Regions from separate parts of the Kushneria sp. AK178 genome, predicted to be linked through region 2. Evidence: predicted binding sites of a transcription regulator. Region 2 holds the regulator's gene; each other region holds the start of a gene.
What was found. The regulator sigma-54, encoded in region 2, starts transcription at its own class of promoters, with help from an activator protein. The targets are predictions, from matches to a motif close to TGGCACNNNNNTTGCTNT.
Positions count from the first base shown of each region.

Region 1 (4,420 bases), 1.1 Mb from region 2:
TATGAGTTATGCCCTGCTGATCATGTTCATGCTGGGGGCGATGATGCTTTCCGGACGCGCCTCGGATCGCGAAACACGTCGGCTGCAGCCGGTACAGGCCAGCACTGTCAAACCCGCGGCGCGCGAGAGCGAAGCGGCACCAGGGTTCTCTTCCATGGCCGGGCGCGACGCTGCCTGACCCGACGGAGCACTCGAGGCGAGAAAGGGCCGCTGCCTGTAAGGGCAGCGGCCCTTTTGTGTCTATCGTCCGGCAGGCAATGTCTTGCGCCCGGTATTACGTCAACGCGACGCGCATGAAAAAACGGCCTGCATCACTGCAGGCCGTTCCGGTACTCAAGGGGAGCGCTCAGCGCGTCGTTACTTTTTGGCGCGCTTGCGGTCGTTTTCCTTGAGGTGCTTCTTGCGGATGCGAATGTGGCTTGGCGTGACCTCCACCAGCTCGTCGCTGTCCAGAAACTCGATGGCCTGCTCCAGGGTGAAGCGAACCGGCGGCGTCAGCACGATGTTTTCATCGTTGCCCGAGGCGCGCATGTTGTCGAGCTTCTTGCCCTTGGTGGGGTTGACCACCATGTCGTCGGCACGATTGTTGATGCCGATCAGCATGCCTTCATAAACCTCGGTGCCGTGCTCGATGATCAGCTTGCCACGGTCCTGCAGGGCATAAAGGGCGTAGGCCAGCGCCTTGCCGTCAACCATGGAGACCAGCACGCCATTGCGGCGCTCGACGCTGGCGCCTTCCTTGAGCGGGCCGTAATGGTCAAAGCGGCTGGTCAGGATGCCGGTACCCGAGGTCAGGGTCAGAAACTGCGACCGGAAGCCGATCAGACCGCGCGAGGGGATGATGAAGTCCAGACGTACACGACCCTTGCCATCCGGGTTCATGTTGGTCATCTCGCCCTTGCGATAGCCCAGCTCTTCCATGACGGCACCCTGGTGGTGCTCTTCACAGTCGATGATGACCTCTTCGTAGGGCTCCTGCTTCACGCCATCAATCTCGCGGATGATGACCTCGGGGCGACCTACCGCCAGCTCGTAGCCCTCACGGCGCATGGATTCGATCAGTACCGACAGGTGCAGCTCGCCACGACCGGAGACCTTGAACTTCTCGGCGGACTCTTCCTGCTCGACGCGCAGGGCCACGTTGTGAATCAGCTCCTGATCCAGGCGGTCCTTGATGTTGCGGCTGGTGACGTACTTGCCTTCACGGCCGGCGAAGGGCGAATCGTTGACCTGGAAGGTCATCGATACGGTCGGCTCATCGACCGTCAGCGCCGGCAGTGCCTCGACGTTGGCGGGATCACACAGCGTATCGGAAATGGCCAGATCGTCGATGCCGGTAATACAGACGATGTCGCCGGCGCTGACCTCATCGGCCTGAACGCGCTCCAGCCCCAGGTGCGTCATGACCTGCCCGATCTTGCCCCGACGGGTGTCCCCGTGACGGGAGATGATGCTGACCTGCTGGTTGGGGCGCACGCGGCCGCGCTTGACGCGGCCCAGACCGATGACACCGACGTAGCTGTTGTAGTCCAGCGCCGAAATCTGCATCTGGAAGGGGCCGTCGAGCTCGACGGTGGGCGGTTCGACAATGTCGACGATCGACTGGAACATCGGGTCCATGTTCTCGGCGAGATCGTCCGGGTCCATGCCGGCAATGCCGTTGAGCGCCGAGCAGTAGATGATCGGGAAGTCGAGCTGCTCGTCGGTGGCGCCCAGGTTGTCGAAGAGATCGAAGATCTGATCGATGACCCAGTCGGGGCGCGCGCCCGGCCGGTCGATCTTGTTGACCACCACGATCGGCTTGAGGCCCTGGGCAAACGCTTTCTGGGTCACAAAGCGGGTCTGCGGCATCGGACCGTCAACGGCATCAACCATCAGCAGCACGGAGTCGACCATCGACATGACACGCTCGACCTCACCCCCGAAGTCGGCGTGCCCGGGGGTGTCGACGATGTTGATGTGGTAGTCGTGCCAGCTGATGGCGGTGTTCTTGGCCAGGATGGTGATGCCGCGTTCCTTTTCCTGGTCGTTGGAGTCCATGATGCGCTCCTGGTTCTCCGCCTTGCGGTCCAGGGTGCCGGACTGTTGCAGCAGCTTGTCGACCAGCGTGGTCTTGCCGTGGTCAACGTGGGCAATGATGGCAATATTTCTCAGCTTCTCGATATTGCCGGAAGTAAGCGTATCGGACATAACGCGTTTTCACCTTTGTGTACACGCGCCTGTTCTGGGTAGGAGCGTGACCGTGCGTTGTGGGAGCGGTCACGCCAGCAGCGTGCAATAAATTTGGCCCCGCATTGTATAGGCTAAGTCGGCGGTCGAATAGCTGGAAATCGTGGCGCAGCCGCCTGAAGATCATGAAACGGAGAGCGCGTGACACTGTGACGACAGAGCGTGGTCGGGTAATGCGCATTTTTGGTGCATAAAAGACGATTTTTGAACGCTTGTGGTGCAGTGTCACCCCCCGACACCCCTTTCCCGCGGGAGGCGCCGTGTCGTGAACGGCTGGCGGTGTGATCGCTCGTGCATTTAACCTGCTGTATCGGCGCTACTTTTCAATTCCGGGCAGCGGGCTTGCGCCATTTTGGCACGCTGTATGCATTATTTGGGTACACGGCGGGACTTGCATGCACTGTGCTTGCGCGTGATACAACGGTTGCGAAGTGATGGCGTCCTGTTAACGGTTTTAAAGCAGTATCCTTTTTATTGGAGGAGTCACATGTCAGAGAAAACGCTTGCCCTGATCGAAGAAAACGATATCAAGTGGGCCGATCTGCGCTTTACCGATACCAAGGGCAAGGAACAGCACGTCACCATTCCGGCACGCGCCGTGGATGACGAGTTCTTTGAAAACGGTCAGATGTTTGATGGCTCCTCGATTGGCGGCTGGAAGGGTATCAACGAGTCCGACATGATCCTGCTGCCGCAGGACGGCACCGGCTATCTCGACCCGTTCACCGAAGACCCCACCATCGTCCTGCGCTGTGACATCATCGAGCCGGCCACCATGCAGGGCTACGAGCGTGATCCGCGCTCGATCGCCAAGCGCGCCGAAGCCTATCTGGGCAGCACCGGCCTGGGTGACACGGCCTTTTTCGGTCCCGAGCCCGAGTTCTTCATCTTTGATGAGGTGCACTTCAAGAACGACATGAACCATTCGTTCTTCCGTATCTCCTCGGAAGAGGGCGCCTGGGCGACCGACGGCCAGTTCGAAGGCGGCAACATGGGCCACCGTCCGCGCGTCAAGGGCGGCTACTTCCCGGTCCCGCCGGTCGACTCCTTCCACGACATCCGCAGCGCCATGTGCGCCACGCTGGAAGCCGTGGGCCAGAGCGTCGAGGTGCATCACCACGAGGTGGCCAACGCCGGTCAGAACGAAATCGGCGTGAAGTTCAACACCCTGGTGCAGAAGTGCGACGAAGTGCAGACCATGAAGTATGTGATCCACAACGTGGCACATGCCTATGGCAAGACCGCAACCTTCATGCCCAAGCCGATGGCCGGTGATAACGGCAGCGGCATGCACATTCACCAGTCCTTCTGGAAGGACGGCGAAAACATGTTTGCCGGCGACGAGTACGCCGGGCTGTCCGAAACCGCGCTGTACTACATTGGCGGTGTCATCAAGCATGCGCGTGCCCTGAACGCCTTCACCAACCCGTCGACCAACTCCTACAAGCGTCTGGTCCCGGGCTTTGAAGCGCCGGTCATGCTGGCCTACAGCGCCCGCAACCGCAGCGCCTCGATCCGCATTCCCTATACCTCCAGCCCCAAGGCCAAGCGTGTCGAGACCCGTTTCCCCGACCCGATGGCCAACCCGTACCTGGCCTTCGCAGCGCTTTTGATGGCCGGTATCGATGGCATCCGCAACAAGATCCATCCGGGTGAGGCACTGGACAAGAACCTGTACGATCTGCCGGCCGAGGAAGCGCTCAACGTGCCCACGGTCGCCTCGAGCCTCGAGGAAGCCCTCAATGCGCTGAAGGAAGACCATGCCTTTTTGACCGAGGGTGGCGTGTTCACCGAATCGATGATCGAGGCCTACATCGAGCTCAAGATGGAAGACGTCACGGCCGTTCGCATGGCGCCGAGCCCCGTCGAGTACGATCTGTACTACAGCCTCTAAACCTGACGCCAGGCGCCTGTCCGCGGGCCTGTCCAGGGAAAAGCCCCGCTTCGGCGGGGCTTTTTATCGTCCGGGGGCCGGGTCAGGCGCGCCATAATGGGGCTCCCCTGTCCCCGTGGAACTGCTGCCGTGCCGGGTCGCCCCTGTTACCTGATGCTATGGACCGTCGTTGTCTGGCTGCTGCCGGCGGCAGTGATGCCGGATGTCCGGGCGGCGGTCTATCGCCACACGGACGCGCACGGCCATGTCGTCTGGAGCGATCGCCCCGGCGGCACCCGTGCCGAGGTGCGCGCGCCG
Region 1 is NZ_CP096381.1:3,273,645-3,278,064, reverse strand. It holds gene M1D97_RS15095 (hypothetical protein) at 1-178, shown strand, start outside; gene typA (translational GTPase TypA) at 358-2,190, opposite strand; gene glnA (glutamate--ammonia ligase) at 2,717-4,123, shown strand; gene M1D97_RS15080 (hypothetical protein) at 4,253-4,420, shown strand, end outside.
Region 1: a site for sigma-54 is predicted at 2,583-2,600, ahead of glnA (glutamate--ammonia ligase). Genes of this name have one in related genera too.

Region 2 (4,420 bases):
TTCCCTGCTGATCAGACGGGTAAAGACTTCCTGACTGTCGAGACTGGGAATGTTTTGTGAGATGAACCCGCTGAAAAATTCCAGCACACGCTTTTTACTGCCGCCTTCCACATCAAACAGGACTCGGTCGAAAGGGAGTATCTGGTCAAGTGTCATGGGTTACAGGTATTTGCCGTTGCCCTGGGAGCGGGCCTGTGTTTTTTCCTTGTGCTTGAGCAGCTGACGATCAAGCTTCTCGGTCAAGGCGTCGATGGCAACATAAAGGTCTTCCTGCTCGGCCTGGGCGTGAAGCTCGGCACCGGCGGCGTGGAGCGTGGCCGCAGCCTGCTGGCGCTCCTTTTCGACAGACAGGGTCACCTGGACGTTGGTGATGTTGTCATAGTGGCGTTCCAGTTTGGCAAGCTTTTGATTGACGTGCTCGCGCAGTGCATCGGTCAGTTCGACGTGGTGCCCGGTAATATTTACCTGCATGGCATGCTCCCTGAATCGAAACGGATAACCGACAGCCTGGCCAGGCTGCCGGACCTGCAAGCCTCTCCGGCTACCATCAGATTGTAACGCTTTTCCCGTTGGCGCAAACCCTGAATCGTGGCGTTATTTGTTCCAGGACTGTCGGACATGTCATATCACGTGATTCAGGCCAGTCGCTTGCGCTCGCTGGAGGAGGGAATACCCATCGCCTCGCGATACTTGGCCACGGTGCGTCTGGCCACCATGATGCCGCTGTCGGCCAGCAGCTGTACCAGCCGGGCATCGGACAGCGGACGTCGCGGTGTTTCATCACCAATGAGCTTGCGTATCCGGGCGCGAATGGCCGTACTGGCGTGAGCATCACCCTCCTGGCCGACATGGCTCGAGAAGAAATACTTGAGCTCCATGACGCCGCGCGGGGTATGAATGTATTTGCGGGTTGTCACGCGCGAAATGGTGGATTCATGCATGTCCACGGCCCGGGCAATATCGGCCAGAACCATGGGCTTGAGGGCCTCATCCCCGTGTTCGATAAAGTCTGCCTGACGCGTCATGATCTCCTGGCCCACGCGCAGCAGGGTATCATTGCGGCTCGACAGGCTCTTGAGCAGCCAGCGCGCCTCCTGAAGATGCTGCTTGAGAAAGGTGTTGTCCTCGCTTTTGTCGGCGCGGCGCACCAGGGCGGCATAGTCGGGCTGGATACGAAGCCGCGGCAGGGCGTTTTGATTGAGCTCGACCTGCCAGCCGTGGCGGGGGTGATGTCGCAGGATCAGATCCGGGGTCACAAGATGCTGATCGACATCTTCAAAGGCCGCGCCGGGACGCGGATTGAGCGCGCGTATGGTGGCGATCACGTCATCGAGCGCCTGGTCGTCGAGGTTCAGGCGACGCTTGAGCAGGCGGCGATCATTCTGTCCCAGCGGCTCGAGAAACTGGCGGACCATGCGGCGGGTCTGGGCAAGCCAGGGCGTGTCAGCGGGTAACTGATCGAGCTGCAGCAGCAGACACTCGCGCAGATCACGGGCAAAGACGCCCGTGGGGTCACACTGCTGCAGTCGCGCCAGCATGTGCTCCATCTCGGTCTGGACGAGATCGTTCAGGCCCTGCTGACGCAGCCCGCCGGCCAGCTCCTCCAGGTCCGTGCCGAGATAGCCGCTGGGCGCCAGTGCGTCCAGCAGGGTATCGGTGATCAGCTGCTCGCGCGCGTCCATGTCCATCAGCGCGATCTGCTCGCGCACGTGCGAGGCCAGATCGGTGGCCACGGCGTTGTGCTCGATATTCCAGCCGTCTTCCGCGGCGCCCGGCGCGGGGCCGTTGGTATACACATCGTCCCAGCGGGCATCCAGCGGCAGCTCCTCGGGGATACTGTCGGCCCAGTCCTCCCGGTCTGCCGGCGTTTCCGGCGGTTCGATGCTCTGCTCTTCCTCGACATCCAGCAGCGGGTTGCTCTCCAGCGCCATCTGAAGCTCCTGCTGCAGATCCAGCGTGGACAGCTGCAGCAGGTGGATGGCCTGCTGCAGCTGCGGCGTCATGGTGAGCTGGGTGCCAGTGCGTAGCTGTAAGGCGGGTTTCATCATGGTTATAACGCCCGGTCGCCAACGTTTGATGCCACGCTATCCAGTCCGCGGCGACCTTGCAAGTGCTGAAGGCGTTACATGTTGCAAATACCGTGCCATCGGTCGGTAAGCCGATGAGGTCAAAGGCGAAACTCGTGGCCCAGATAGACATCGCGGACGTGCTGGTTGTTCAGCACGGCGTTGGCATCGCCTTCGGCAATGATCAGGCCGCTGCCGACGATATAGGCGTTATCGCAGATGTCGAGCGTTTCACGCACGTTGTGATCGGTAATCAACACGCCGATGCCGCGGGTGCGGAGCTGGCGGATGATGCCCTTGATCTCGCCGACCGAGATGGGATCCACACCGGCAAAGGGTTCATCAAGCAGAATGAAGGCCGGCTCGATGGCGAGTGCCCGGGCGATCTCGACACGCCGGCGCTCGCCGCCGGAAAGGCTCATGCCCATGTTGTCGCGGATATGGGTGATGCTGAACTCCTCGAGCAGCTGATCGAGACGGTCGCGGCGCTGTTGGCGATCAAGGTCCTTGCGCGTCTCGAGAATGGCCATGATGTTGTCGGCCACCGAGAGCTTGCGAAAGATGGAGGCTTCCTGCGGCAGATAGCTGATGCCGGCATGGGCGCGCTTGTGCATCGGGCTGCGGCTCAGGTCCAGGTCGTCGATGGCGACACGGCCGGCATCGGCCTGGATCAGTCCCACGATCATGTAAAACGAGGTGGTCTTGCCCGCCCCGTTGGGGCCCAGCAGTCCCACGATCTCGCCCTGTCGAATCGACAGGCTGATGTCCTGAACGACACGGCGCCCCTTGAAGCTCTTGGCCAGATGGGCTGCGTGAAGGGTTTTCATTAATTGCTGCTGCCCTGTTGATCCTCGGGAGTGAGCTGCATGCGAACGCGGCCGCCCGAGCTGTCACCAGTGCTGCTGCCCTGAGCGCTCTGACTGCCGCGGGCGTTGACCTGACGGGAGTCGAGGAAATACTCCACGTAGCCGCCGTTGAAGGTGTCCCCGCTTTGATGCAGCTCGGCGTTGCCGATCAGCTCGACCCGCCGCTCTCCAGCGTGATAGATGATGGTGTTGCCCCAGCCCTTGGCGAGCGGGTCATTGGGCGCCGGCTGCTGTTCGATATAGGCGCGGCCGCCGCTGCCCCCGTTGGCGGTCAGACTCGACAGCCCGCCGCCCTGCGCCCGCTGCAGCTCGACCCGGCTGGAGCGCAGTTTCATGGTGCCCTGATCGACCTCGACAGTGCCGGTATAGACGGCCGTGCCGGCGCGGTTATCGATGTTGAGCTCGTCGGCGCCGATATTGATGGGCTTCTGGCGATCGCTTTCCAGGGCCATGGCCTGCTGGCCGAGCAGTGCCAGCAGCAGGGCAGAGGTACACAGCAGCACAGGGCGCGTCATGGGAGATCCTTGTCATCATTCATGGTTGAAAAAGGCGGCGATTATCGGTCAACGGGCGGGTGCAACCCCTGCACATTGCCTTCGAGCGTCATGCGATCCTCGTTGACCCAGCCGTCAAAACGGTCGCCGCGGGTGCGCTGCTCGTTCCGGGTAAACACGGCGTCGCCATCGCTCCAGGCATGTTGCGACGGAACATCATAATGCAGCACATTCGTTTCCAGTTGCCACCCGTCCGCCGGCTGACGCAGCACGGCATTGCCGGCCAGCTCGAACGTGTTGGCATCCGGGCCGAGCGTGGCGCGCTCGCCATCCGCCGTCCAGCGGTTGCCATCACTGCCGAGCAGCGTGAAATGTGGCGTGACGGCGCGAGTGACGTCATCCTCGGGCGTATGCGATACCCGCGGGCTCTCCATGGTCTGTGCCACACGGCCCTGCTCATCGAAGCGGGTATAGTTGACGCCCTCAAGATAGTAATCGGGCACGCCCGCGTCGCTGTCCGGTGCCGGGCCGGGCGTCATCAGGGTGTTACGCTGATCGATCAGCGTCAGGACGCCGCCCAGTGCCAGTACCAGCACCAGAATGCCAAGGCGTGTCCGGGTTTGTCCGGTCGGTAGCCTGTCGCGAAAAGCCATATACACGTCCTGTCGGGTCTTTGAAGCAGCCTCAGGGCCACTCATGCGCGTTAATGATATCCTGGCGGACGCCACGCGCGCTCAGCAGCCATTCGCAGAGTTCACGGACCGCGCCATGGCCGCCGGATGCCCGGGTTACCATGTCGGCGCGCTGACGAATATAGTCCGGCGCGTCGGCCACCGTCACGCCAAGCCCCGCATACATGATGGCACCGAGGTCGGGAAGATCGTCCCCGCAGTAGCAGACCGCCCGCGCTTCCAGCCCGGACGCTGCCATCAGGGTCTCGAGCGCGACCTGTTTGTCGTCACGTCCCTGAATGACATGGCGAATGCCCAGTTCC
Region 2 is NZ_CP096381.1:2,175,149-2,179,568, reverse strand. It holds gene M1D97_RS09915 (PTS sugar transporter subunit IIA) at 1-156, opposite strand, end outside; gene hpf (ribosome hibernation-promoting factor, HPF/YfiA family) at 160-471, opposite strand; gene M1D97_RS09905 (RNA polymerase factor sigma-54) at 636-2,048, opposite strand; gene lptB (LPS export ABC transporter ATP-binding protein) at 2,168-2,893, opposite strand; gene lptA (lipopolysaccharide transport periplasmic protein LptA) at 2,893-3,447, opposite strand; gene lptC (LPS export ABC transporter periplasmic protein LptC) at 3,489-4,079, opposite strand; gene M1D97_RS09885 (KdsC family phosphatase) at 4,111-4,420, opposite strand, start outside.

Region 3 (4,420 bases), 1.4 Mb from region 2:
GAACGGCTTTGAGATACAAAAGCCCGCCTGCGTAACAGGCGGGCTTTTTTCATGTTACGGCCGAACGTGTGTCACACCTTCCATGTTTCACGTGAAACATTGCCGTGTCACGTCGCACTCCGGCGTCTACTTGAGCCCCAGCCGGCGCCCGAGGCGGTGCAGGTTGGCGCTGTCCATGTCCAGCGCCCGGGCGCTGGCGGCCCAGTTGTGATCGTGTGCGGCCAGCGCCTGTTCGATGTGGTGACGCTGAAAGGCATCGGTGGCGTCACGCAGGGAGAGCGTGTTATCCACCGCCGGTGGCACGCGGGCGGGTGTGGATAACGCAGCGGCCGACACGGTCTCCGGCGACGTGGCCTGTTGCAGTGGCAGATCCAGATGGGCCGCGCTGATGCGCACGATTGCCGAGCGCCGTGATTCGGGGCGCGCCTCGCCCATCGCCCGCAGGGCGGCCCGGCCCAGGGTGTGCTCGAGCTCGCGTACGTTGCCGGGCCAGTGCCAGGCGAGCAGCGCCTGCTCGGCGCTGATGTCCAGGCGCAGGTTGGCAAGGCCGAGCCGCACCCGGTTGTCCTCCAGAAAATGACCGGCCAGCAGCAGGATGTCCTCGCGCCGCTCGCGCAGCGGCGGAATGCGCAGCGGGAAGACGCTCAGGCGATGGTACAGGTCCTCGCGAAAGCGCCCGGCCGCCACCTCTTCGGCCAGATCGCGGTTGGTCGCGGCGATCAGGCGTACATCCACCGTCACCGGCTGGTCGCTGCCCAGCGGCTGAATCTCGCCCTCCTGCAGCACGCGCAGCAGCCGCGGCTGCTGGGACAGCGGCAGCTCGCCGATTTCGTCCAGCATCAGGGTGCCGCCGTCGGCCATGGCGAAATGGCCGCGATGGTCGCGAGTGGCGCCGGAGAAAGCGCCACGGCGGTGGCCGAACAGCGCGCTTTCGATCAACGATTCCGGCAGCGTGGCGCAGTTGACCTTGACCAGCGCCCCGTTGCAGCGCCGGGAGCGCTCGTGCAGGTGATGGGTCAGCAGCTCCTTGCCCACGCCGGTTTCGCCGTGCAGCAGCACGCTCAGGTCAGTGGGCGCCACCAGCGCCATGCTCTCGTACAGCCGCGCCATGGCCGGGCTGTGCCAGCCGGGGGCGCGCCGCGGCGCGCTCTCCCCGGGCGAGAGCACCTGATTGAGCCGCGAGCGGGTCTCCTCGAGCTGGCCGGTCAGGCGCAGACAGGTGGCCAGCAGCTCGGCGGCGGCCATCAGTTCGTCGTCATCGATGCCCGCCATCTGATCGGGCACCAGCGCATCGAGTGTCAGCATGCCCAGCAGCCGCTCGCCGTCGCGCAGCGCCACGCCCATGCAGTCATGCACATGGGTGAGATCGGCATCGAGCAGGCCGTCGAAGGGGTCCGGCAGGGCACAGTCGCGCGGGAAGCGACAGACCTGCGGATGCGCCGCGATCGCGGCCAGCCTCGGATGCGCCTGCAGGGAGAAATGACGCCCGCAGACCTCGTCATCCATGCCCAGCACTGCCACCGGCTGCAGGCCACCCTCGACACTGACCATCAGTGTGCAGGCATCGGCCGGATAGTTACGCACCAGCGCGGCCAGCACCTGCGACCACTGCGCGTGCAGGGCATCCAGGGGCCTGCCGTCACTCAGCGCGGACAGCAGCTCTCGCAGCGCCCGTGAAAAGATGGTCATATCGACACCCCGCTTGCCATATTGTCATTTTGACACGTTGAAACAGGGTCATTATGACCATGATCCGCGCGACAGTGCCAGAGGCCTCCTGTCGCGCGACCGGCGCGCGCCGCCTCACACGGGCGTCGGGCCGTGTGAGGTGTGGCAGGCTGTCACATGGCGCCATGGCTGGCACGGCGATTGCGATATGAAAGATGTCTCATATTGCTACCGCATCGCCAGGAGCGCGCCATGCTTAACGACAAGCAGCTTGATGTCATCAACGCCACCGCCCCGGTCGTGGCCGACAACGCCGAAACCATCGCCATGACCTTCTATCCGCTGATGTTCGAGCGCTACCCGCACGTGCGTTCGATGTTCAACATGCGCCACCAGGAGACCGGTGAGCAGCCCCGGGCCCTGGCCCGTTCGGTGGTGGCCTACGCGCTCAATCGTCATGACCCCGAGGCGCTGGAAAAACTCATGTACCCGATCGTCAACAAGCACGTGGCGATCAATTTGCAGCCCGATCAGTACGCCATCGTCGCCGAGTGTCTGATGGCCGCCATCGGCGAGGTGCTGGGCGATGCCGTCACCCCCGAGATCGCCGATGCCTGGAGCGGGCTCTACTGGGAGTTTGCCGACCGGTTGATCGCGGCCGAGGAGCACACCTATGAGGCGCTGGAGAGTGCCCCGGGCGGCTGGCGCGGCGAGCGCGACTTCCGGCTTACCGACCGCGTGCCGGAGAGCGAAGAGATCGTGTCGTTCTACTTCAAACCCCTCGATGGCCGGCCGATTCGCACCTTCAAGGCGGGGCAGTACCTGGGCGTGTCACTCGACATCGACGGTGAGCGGGCGCTGCGCCAGTACAGCCTGACCTCGAACCCGGGCGATGACTTCTATCGCATCTCGGTCAAGCGTGAAGGCCAGGGTCGCGCCAGCCGCCACCTGCATGATCACGTCAGCGTCGGCGATCACGTCCGGCTGCTGGCGCCGGTGGGCGAGATGGTGCTGGATGATCGCGATGCCCCGGTCATGCTGATCAGCGGCGGCGTCGGCCAGACCCCGATGCTGTCACTCATGGCGCAGGCGCTGGCGGCGGGCCGCCGGGTCATCTACCTGCACGCGGCCCGCAACGCCCGCGTCCACGCCTTCCATGAGCACCTGCAGGCCATGACCGAGCAGTACGGCAGCCGGCTGACCTACCGCTACGTCTACAGCCATCCGGATACGCCCGACGACGCGCGCCACAAGGGCCTCATCGATCGTGCCCTGCTGGCGGATTATCTGCCGCGCGAGGCCACACCGAGCTGCTACTTCACCGGCCCCACCGGCTTCATGCGCGATATCGACCACGAGCTGGCCGCCCTCGGGGTCGATACGCCGTATCGCCATTTCGAGTACTTCGGCCCCTCCGGTCAGCTGCACTAGGGTCTGTCTGAAAAGTTGGTGAGCGAAGACAAGACAAGGCAAAAATTGGCGAAGAAGCGGAGTTTACGGGGTGTAAATGAGTATTCTGAGTCAATTTTTAACGCCGTATTGTCGAGCGCAGGCACTTTTCAGACAGAGCCTAAGCCCCGGGTGACCCCTTATACATCCAACAGCCCCGGCCACCCTCTCGGGTGGCCGGGGCCGTGTCATGGTGACCCGGGACGGTAAGACTCAGTCCAGTCGCTCGACGTCCAGGATGGTGATCGGCTCGCGCGGCACATCGGCATGGGGACCCTTTTGAGCGGTGGGCGCACCGGCGATGGCATCGACCACGTCCATGCCATCCACCACGTGGCCGAAGACGGTATAGCCGGGCTCGTAGAGGTTGCGGTAGTCGAGCGCCGGATTGTCGACCAGATTGATAAAGAACTGGCTGGTGGCCGAATCCGGCTGGCCGGTGCGCGCCATGGCGATGGTGCCCCGGGTGTTCTTGAGCTCGCTCTCTTCCAGCGCGATGGGGTCACGGGTCTTCTTCGTTGCCATGTCGACCGTCATGCCGCCGCCCTGGATCATGAAACCGTCGATGACGCGGTGAAAGATGGTGCCCTGATAGAAGTCATCCTCGGCGTAGCGCAAAAAGTTCTCCACCGTATTGGGCGCTGCGGTGGCATCGAGCGCCAGCTCGATATCGCCCTCGGTGGTGCGGATCTCGATGTGCGGATGATCGGCATCGGCCAGCGCCAGGGGCGACAGCAGCGGCAGCGCCAGCAGGCAGCCGCGCAGTAACGGTTTCAGCATGGAAAGCGCTCCAGTTATACGGTAGGGCCCGCCAGACTAGCCGGGCACGGCCGGTCTGACCAGCCCCGCACCTATTTCCATCCCTCCCTGGCGGCCCACACCGCCGCCTCGGTGCGGGTGCGCATGCCCATCTTTTTCAGCAGGTGGCGCATGTGCACCTTGACTGTGCCTTCGCTGATCTCGAGGCGCCGGCCGATCTCCTTGTTGGAGTGGCTGCGGGCGATCAGGCGCAGGATGTCGCGCTCGCGCCGGGTCAGCCGGGCCACCAGCACCCCGGGGCCGCTGGACGGCTCGCGCAGCGCCCGGGCCAGCAGCCCCATGAGGCGCGGATCGAAGGCGTCATCCGAGGTCTCGATGCCGTCGATGGCGGTCAGCAGGTCCTCGGGGGCGGTGTCCTTCAAGAGATAGCCGCTGGCACCGGCGCGAATGGCGGCCAGCACGTCCTCCTGCTCCTCCGAAACGGTGAGCATCACGATCGGCGCCGTCACGCCCGCCTCGCGCAGCCGGGTCAGCGTCTCGATGC
Region 3 is NZ_CP096381.1:75,473-79,892, reverse strand. It holds gene M1D97_RS00365 (organic hydroperoxide resistance protein) at 1-2, shown strand, start outside; gene norR (nitric oxide reductase transcriptional regulator NorR) at 127-1,689, opposite strand; gene hmpA (NO-inducible flavohemoprotein) at 1,921-3,099, shown strand; gene M1D97_RS00350 (peptidylprolyl isomerase) at 3,331-3,897, opposite strand; gene narL (two-component system response regulator NarL) at 3,969-4,420, opposite strand, start outside.
Region 3: a site for sigma-54 is predicted at 1,859-1,876, ahead of hmpA (NO-inducible flavohemoprotein). Genes of this name have one in related genera too.